Variovorax paradoxus: one gene and its partner. The protein of the gene in region 1 interacts with the protein of each later gene in a pairwise test. Links are inferred from orthologs where the notes say so. Each region holds a gene or a part of one and is shown on either strand. Other genes may lie near its edges.

Region 1 (3,823 bases):
GGCCAGGTAGGTCGAGCCCCAGACCACCCAGGTGGCGGCCAGGCAGAGCCAGAGCAGCGGCGTCAGCCGGGGGCGCGACGAAGCAGGCGCGGCCTGCGCAGTTGGTGCGAGTGTCGACATGGCGAGGGTGTCTCTTCTTGGTATGTGGTGCTCGTCATGGTATGAAAGCCCCTGCCCGGCAGCCATGCGAATTTCATGGTTCTGCTCGCACTGCACCGTCGATTTAAAGGACTTCCATGGATTTCACCTTGACCCCCACGCTGGACGCCCATGACACCCGCATCCTGGCCGAACTGCAGGCCGACGCCCGCCTGAGCATGGCCGAGCTGGGCCGTCGCGTGCACCTGAGCCAGCCGGCCGTGACCGAGCGCGTGAAAAAGCTGGAAGCCGCCGGCGTCATCACCGGCTACCGCGCGACCGTGAACCTCACGCGGCTGGGCTACGGCATCCGCGGGATCATCCGCGTCGGGCGGGCCGACTACGACCTCGTGGTGAAGCTGGTGCAGGAAACGCCCGAGTGCGTCAACGCCTACAACGTGACCGGCGAAGACAGCTGGATCCTCGAGATCGCGGTGATCGACGTGCCGCACCTCGACGCCGTGCTCGCCAAGTTCTGCATCCTGACCGAGACCGCGACCTCGATCATCCTGAACCCGGCGCGCGAGCACCAGCCGATGCTGCCGCCGCAGCGCGCCGACGTGAAGCCGCCGGTGCGCAAAGCGCTCAGCGCGTAGCGGCGAGCGCGTTGAAGGCCGTCACCACCTCGGGTGGCGCCTGCACCATCTCGACCAGCACGCCCTCGCCCGAAATCGGGAACTCGTCGTTGGCCTTGGGATGCAAAAAGCAGATGTCGAAACCCGCCGCGCCCGTGCGGATGCCGCCCGGCGCAAAGCGCACGCCCTGCGCCGTGAGCCATTCGACGGCCTTCGGCAGGTCGTCGATCCACAGGCCGACATGGTTCAGGGGCGTGGTGTGCACCGCTGGCTTCTTTTCAGGGTCGAGCGGCTGCATCAGGTCGACCTCGACCTTGAACGGGCCGCTGCCCATCGAACAGATGTCTTCGTCGACGTTCTCGCGCTCGCTGCGGAAAGTGCCCGTCACCTCGAGCCCCAGCATGTCGACCCACAGCTTCTGCAGCCGCAGCTTGTCGGGGCCGCCGATGGCGATCTGCTGGATGCCCAGCACCTTGAAGGGACGCGGCGTCGTCATGCGCAGCCGCCTTCTTCGACTTGCTCCTGCGTGCGGTGCGAGCGCAGGCCGAGCTTGCGCAGCAGCTGCACGTCGGCATCGGCGTCGGGGTTGCCGGTAACGAGCAGCTTGTCGCCGTAGAAGATCGAGTTGGCGCCGGCCATGAAGCACAGGGCCTGCACCGCCTCGCCCATCTGCTGGCGGCCGGCCGACAGGCGCACGCGCGCGGTCGGCATGGTGATGCGCGCCACGGCGATCATGCGCACGAAGTCGAAGGGATCGACCGGCTCCGAGTCGGCCAGCGGCGTGCCGGGCACGCGCACCAGGCTGTTGATCGGCACCGATTCGGGGTACGGGTTCATGTTGGCGAGCTGCGCGATCAGCCCGGCGCGGTGCACCGGCTGCTCGCCCATGCCCACGATGCCGCCGCAGCACACGCTGATGCCGGCGCTGCGCACGGCGGCCAGCGTGTCCAGGCGGTCCTGGTAGGTGCGCGTGTCGACCACGTCGGTGTAGTACTCGGGCGCGGTGTCCAGGTTGTGGTTGTAGTAGTCCAGGCCGGCCGCCTTGAGCTGCTGCGCGTGGTGCGGCTCCAGCATGCCGAGCGTGGCGCAGGTCTGCAGGCCCAGGCCCTTCACGGCCTCGACCAGCACCGCCACCTTCTCGACGTCGCGGTCCTTGGGCGCACGCCAGGCGGCGCCCATGCAGAAGCGCGTGGCACCGGCGTCCTTGGCGGCCTGCGCGGCGCGCACCACCTCGTCGACCTCCATGAGCTTCTGCGCTTTCACGCCGGTGTCGAACTCGGCCGACTGCGGGCAGTAGCCGCAGTTCTCGGGGCAGCCGCCGGTCTTCACCGACAGCAGCGTGGCCAGCTCGATGTCGCCTTCGGGGAAATGCCGGCGGTGCACGGTCTGCGCCTCGAACAGCAGTTCCATGAAAGGCTTGTCGAGCAGCGCCTGGATCGCCTCGACGGACCAGGGGCCCTGGGGCGTCGCCACGGCCTTGGCCGGGCGGTGCAGCGTGATTGCTGCCTGTTGCAGGTCGTTGGCACCCATCAGTTGAACTCCAGAATGATTTGGTCGACGGCGAGCGATTCGCCCTTGGCCGCCGATATCTTGCCCACCACGCCATCCTGCGCGGCGAACAGCACGTTTTCCATCTTCATGGCCTCGATCACGGCCAGCTTCTCGCCGGCCTGGACCTGCTGCCCCGGCTGCACCGCCACCTCGACCAGCAGGCCCGGCATCGGCGACATCAGGAACTTGCTGAGGTCGGGCGGCGCCTTGTAGGGCATCAGCTCGAGCAGGCGCGCGCCCAGCGGCGACAGCACCATGGCTTCGATCTGCGTGCCGTCGTGCGACACGCGCAGCGCCAGCGGGTTCTTGCCCGCGCCGCGCTCCACCTGCGCCGTGAACGGCTTGCCGTTGACGGTGCCCTGCACGCGCGCCGCGCCCAGCGCGAAAGCGCTGTCGATCTGGTAGCGCTTGTCGCCCACCGTGACGCTGCTGGCGCCGGTCTTGCCCTGGAAGTCGCTCACCGACACCGCGTGCTGCACGTGCTTGCCCTCGGGGCCCAGCTCGACCACCACGAACTTCTCGCCCACCTTCACGCCGTGGCCCGCGAGCTGCCCGGTGATGCCCGAGGCGCGCGCACGGTAGCGGCGGTTGACGAAGGCGGCCAGCGCCACCAGGAACGACGGATCGGCGTGCGGCACGTCTTCCGCATGGAAGCCCTTGCCGTAATGCTCGGCGATGAAGCCGGTGTTGAAATCGCCCGCCACGAACTTGGGATGCGCCAGCAGCGCGGCCTGGAACGGAATGTTGCTGCTGATGCCACGGATCACGAAGCCGTTGAGCGCCTCGCGCATGAGGGCGATGGCCTCGGTGCGGTCCTTGCCGTGCACGATGAGCTTGGCAATCATCGAGTCGTAGTACATCGGGATCTCGCCGCCGTCGTACACGCCGGTGTCCACGCGCACGCCGTGCAGGTGGCCGGTGTCGCTCGCGAACATGCTCTCGGCCGGCGGCTGGAACTTCACCAGGCGGCCCGTCGACGGCAGGAAGTTGCGGAACGGATCTTCGGCGTTGATGCGGCACTCGATGGCCCAGCCGTCGCGCTTCACGTCGGCCTGCGCCAGCGGCAGCTTCTCGCCGGCCGCCACGCGGATCATCAGCTCGACCAGGTCCAGGCCGGTGATGCACTCCGTCACCGGGTGCTCCACCTGCAGGCGCGTGTTCATCTCCAGGAAGTAGAAGCTCTGGTCCTTGCCGACCACGAACTCCACCGTGCCCGCGCTCTGGTACTTCACGGCCTTGGCCAGCTGCACCGCCTGCTCGCCCATCGCCTTGCGCGTGGCGTCAGTGATGAAGGGCGACGGCGCCTCCTCGATCACCTTCTGGTGGCGGCGCTGGATGGAGCACTCGCGCTCGTTCAGGTAAATGACGTTGCCGTGCGAATCGCCCAGCACCTGGATCTCGATGTGGCGCGGCTCCTCGACGAACTTCTCGATGAACACGCGGTCATCGCCGAAAGAATTGCGCGCTTCGTTGCGGCACGAGGTGAAGCCCTCGAAAGCTTCCTTGTCGTTAAAGGCCACGCGCAGGCCCTTGCCACCGCCGCCGGCCGAGGCCTTGAT
Region 2 (3,561 bases), 3.7 Mb from region 1 along the record:
ACCGTGCCGGGCGCCACGTTGCCCTTGACCAGCGCTTCGATGTAGTTGGCGTAGGCCGACACGGTCGGCGTGATCTTGAACACCACGCCGGCCACTGGCGTGGTCTTGCTCTTGTCGTAGGTGCTCGACTGCTTGATCGTGGTGTAGGCGAAGCTGGTCTGCTCGATGGTCTGGCGGCGCACGCCAAGCGTGACCAGCAGGCGGTCGTCCATGAACGACATGGTGTCGGCAATGGCGACGCTCGAGGTGTCGATCTTGTCGGTCAGGCGCGGGTCTTCCAGCGTGTTGCCGGTGAAGTTGTTGGCCACCGGGTAGGGCGACGCGTACGGCGCGTAGATGTTGTTGCGCAGGCTGCCACGCGAGATCGTGTAGGCGTTGTCGCGGTCGTTGCTGTACGTGGCGGCCGAGGCCACCACCGTGTGCTTCACGGGGCCGGTGGCGAAGGTGCCGCGCACGCCGAGTTCGGCGGTGCCGATGCGGTCCTTGCGGGTGTTGCTGAAACGCGTGCCGCTGGTGTTGCCGAACGCGTCGTTCAGGGTCGGATTCGCCAGCACGTTGTCTTCGTCGCTGCGGCGCACGCCGCCGGCGGCCCAGGCCGTGATGTTGTCGGTGATGTCGACTTCGCCGCGGAAGGTGGCGAACTTGTCCTTTTCCTTCGAGTAGGTCCAGGGCTGCGCAAAGTTGGTGCTGGCGTCGGGCGCGCGCGGGATCGGCAGCGCCGACGAAGGCGTGAGGCTCGGCCGCCCGTCCTTCAGGTCGTAGTCCTGGTAGCCGAAGTCGGCCGACAGGCGCACGTTGCGGTTGCGCCAGTCGAGGCCGACGGCGAAGGCGCTCAGTTGCTGGCTTTCCTTGTGCACACCCGTGCCGCCTTCGCGGCGCACGGCATTCACGCGCACGCCCAGGCTGTCGTCGGGGCCGAAGCGGCGCGCCAGGTCGAGGTTCACGTAGCCCTGGCCGCCGGTCTGCACGCCGAACCCGACGCGCGTGAGCGGCTCGTTGGGCGCGCGCTTGGGCAGCAGGTTGATCGCCCCGCCGATGCCGCTGCCGCCGGGCGCGGCGCCGTTCAGGAAGGAGTTGGCGCCGCGGAACACTTCCACGCGCTCGAAGAATTCAGAGGCGATGTACTGGCGCGGCAGCATGCCGTACAGGCCGTTGTAGGCCACGTCGTCCGAGTACACGGGGAAGCCGCGCACCACGTACAGCTCCTGGAAGTTGCCGAAGCCGCGCGCCTGGCGCACCGACGGGTCGTTCAGCAGCACGTCGGCCACGCTCTTGGCCTGCTGGTCCTGGATCAGTTCGTTGGTGTAGTTGGTGCTCGAGAACGGCGTGCTCATCATGTCCTGGTTGCCCAGGATGCCCACGCGCCCGCCGCGCGCCACCTGCCCGCCCGCGAAGGGCTTGGTCAGGCCTTCGGCCGAGGCGTCGGCGCTGGCTTCGACGGTGACGGTGCTCAGCGTGCCGCTGGCAGAGGCTGCAGTTTCGGCGGCCGGCGTTTGCGCCAGGGCCGTGAGCGCGTGAAGGGCCAGCAGCGAGGCGGCCACGGTCGGGCGAAGGAAGAAGTGAGAGGCGGAGGCGGGCATGAAAGAGCGACCGTTTGCAAATGAGAACAGTTATTGTTCATAGTTTGCACTTACTGGTCGATACTTTCTTGCGCTGTTGCAAAAAAGTGTCAGTCAAAAGACTGAGTTTTCCGGCTCAGCGCGGCATCCGTTGGCCGTCCACGAACACATGCAATTCGCCCGAGGTGAAGGGCGTCCAGGTCTCGTTGGTGGTGAGCGGCGCCGTCACCACGACGGCCACGCGGTCGGTGGGCGTGGTGTGCTCGGCGAAGTCGATCTCCAGGTCTTCGTCCGAGAGCTGCGCCGTCACGAAGGGGTGGCGGCGCTCCACGTACCAGAGGTTGGTGGAGGCATGCGCCCACAGCGCCTGCCCGTTCGACAGCATGAAGTTGAAGGTGCCGTGCGCCGCCAGCTGCGGCGCCAGTTCGCGCAGCGTGAGCGTGAGCTCCTCGACGCTGGGCACGCCCGCGTGCGACTTCGCCAGCTCCTGCATGAGCCAGCAGAAGGCGTGCTCGCTGTCGGTGTTGCCCACCGGGTGGAAGTTGCCGTGCAGGCGCGGTCGAAAGTCCTTCAGGTCGCCGTTGTGGGCGAAGACCCAGTAGCGGCCCCACAGCTCGCGCACGAAGGGGTGGCAGTTCTGCAGATTCACTTCGCCCTGCGTCGCCTTGCGGATGTGCGCGATGACGTTGCGGCTTTGAATCGGGTAGCGCCGGATCAGCTCAGCCACCGGCGACTCGCAGGCCGGCTGGTGGTCGACGAAGTGACGCAGCCCGCGGTCCTCGAAGAACGCGATGCCCCAGCCGTCGGCATGGTGGTCGGTGCGGCCACCGCGCTGCGCGAACCCCGTGAAGCTGAAGGTCACGTCGGTCGGCGTGTTGCAGTTCATCCCTAGCAATTGGCACATGGCTGTGATTAGACCGCGATTCAGAGTTTCGGGAACGAGGCGGCTGCGGCGGCGGGCAGCCGCAGCCAGCCCAGCACGCGCCCGGTGCCCAGCTGCGTGCGCCCGTCGCTGGTGGCCAGCGGCACGCGCTCGCGCGAGGTGCCGAAGGGCCCGGGGTTCTGCTGCACGATCTCAACCGCGTCGGCGTCCACGCGCGACACGATCGCCACATGGCCATAGGGATTGAAGAGCCACGGGGCGAACACCACGATGTCGCCCACCGCCGGCCCGCTCGCGCCGCCGTTGCGGTGCTGCACCAGGTTGCGTGCCGTGTTCAACGCGCCGTCGGCCACGGCCGCGTCGAAGAAGGCCTTGGCGTGGCCGCGCGCCTCGGGCATGCGGTGCTGGTGCCGCTCGTAGTAGTAGCGCTTGACGAACTCCACGCACTGCCAGCGCAGGCCGATGTTGTAGCCGTCGGGCGCGAGGCTGCGTCCGTCGACGTGGTTGATGGCGCCGTTGAAGTACACCGGCACGCCTTCGAACCGGTCGATCACCTCGCCGGGCGCATGCGTCGGGTTGACGTTGAAGCGGCTCGCACCCCACAGGCCGAGCAGGGCGACGAGGACAAGCGATGCGAGGACGACGACGGCGCGGCGGGTGATGAAACGGGGCATGAACGGTGAAGCAGAAAGCGCGGCCCCATTCGGGCCGTCGCCAGCGAGCTTAGTCCATGCGCAGGCCCGCTCAGAGCCCGTGCAACGCCGCCATCTCGTCGATCAGTTCACGCTGGAACGCATCGAAGCGCGCCGACGGCTGCTGCAGCCCGAGGAGTTCGCCGAACGGGTCTTCCACCTCGGTGCGGTGACCCGACAGTTCTTCGACCACCGCCAGCCCGCAGAAGGGCACGCAGGCTTCCGCGTACCCGCCTTCGTGCACCACCACCACGCGCCCGTCGCAGTGCTTGGCGGCCAGCGCGTTGACCTGCCGCATCATCTGGCGGAACGACTCGGAGTGCAGCTGCATGCGCGCCAGCGGATCGACGCCGTTGGCGTCCAGCCCGCTCGCCACCACGATCAGTTCGGGCCGGTAGCGGTCGATCACCGGCGTCACGATGCGCTC

What was found. Proteins that work in one complex are often made in the same cells at the same time.
Region 2: the proteins of bioB (region 1) and GFK26_RS04770 interact in binary tests that used the Escherichia coli proteins (3 or more experiments, as listed by UniProt). The link is inferred for Variovorax paradoxus from one-to-one orthologs.

What each region holds. Positions count from the first base shown.
Region 1 is NZ_CP045644.1:4,736,828-4,740,650, reverse strand. The notes cover bases 225-3,224. They hold bioB (biotin synthase BioB), read right to left. Parts: upstream 2,244-3,224; coding sequence 1,206-2,243; downstream 225-1,205. Other genes in these bases: accC (acetyl-CoA carboxylase biotin carboxylase subunit), read right to left, coding at 2,243-3,224; GFK26_RS21875 (VOC family protein), read right to left, coding at 724-1,209; GFK26_RS21880 (Lrp/AsnC family transcriptional regulator), read left to right, coding at 237-734. In the rest of the region: drug/metabolite exporter YedA, read right to left, coding at 1-120; more of accC, read right to left, coding at 3,225-3,823. UniProt on the Escherichia coli protein: Catalyzes the conversion of dethiobiotin (DTB) to biotin by the insertion of a sulfur atom into dethiobiotin via a radical-based mechanism.
Region 2 is NZ_CP045644.1:1,054,639-1,058,199, reverse strand. Bases 580-3,317 are described here. They hold GFK26_RS04770 (class II glutamine amidotransferase), read right to left. Parts: upstream 2,464-3,317; coding sequence 1,696-2,463; downstream 580-1,695. Other genes in these bases: GFK26_RS04760 (class II histone deacetylase), read right to left, coding at 3,187-3,317; GFK26_RS04765 (CHAP domain-containing protein), read right to left, coding at 2,484-3,116; GFK26_RS04775 (TonB-dependent receptor), read right to left, coding at 580-1,580. Outside these bases: more of GFK26_RS04775, read right to left, coding at 1-579; more of GFK26_RS04760, read right to left, coding at 3,318-3,561.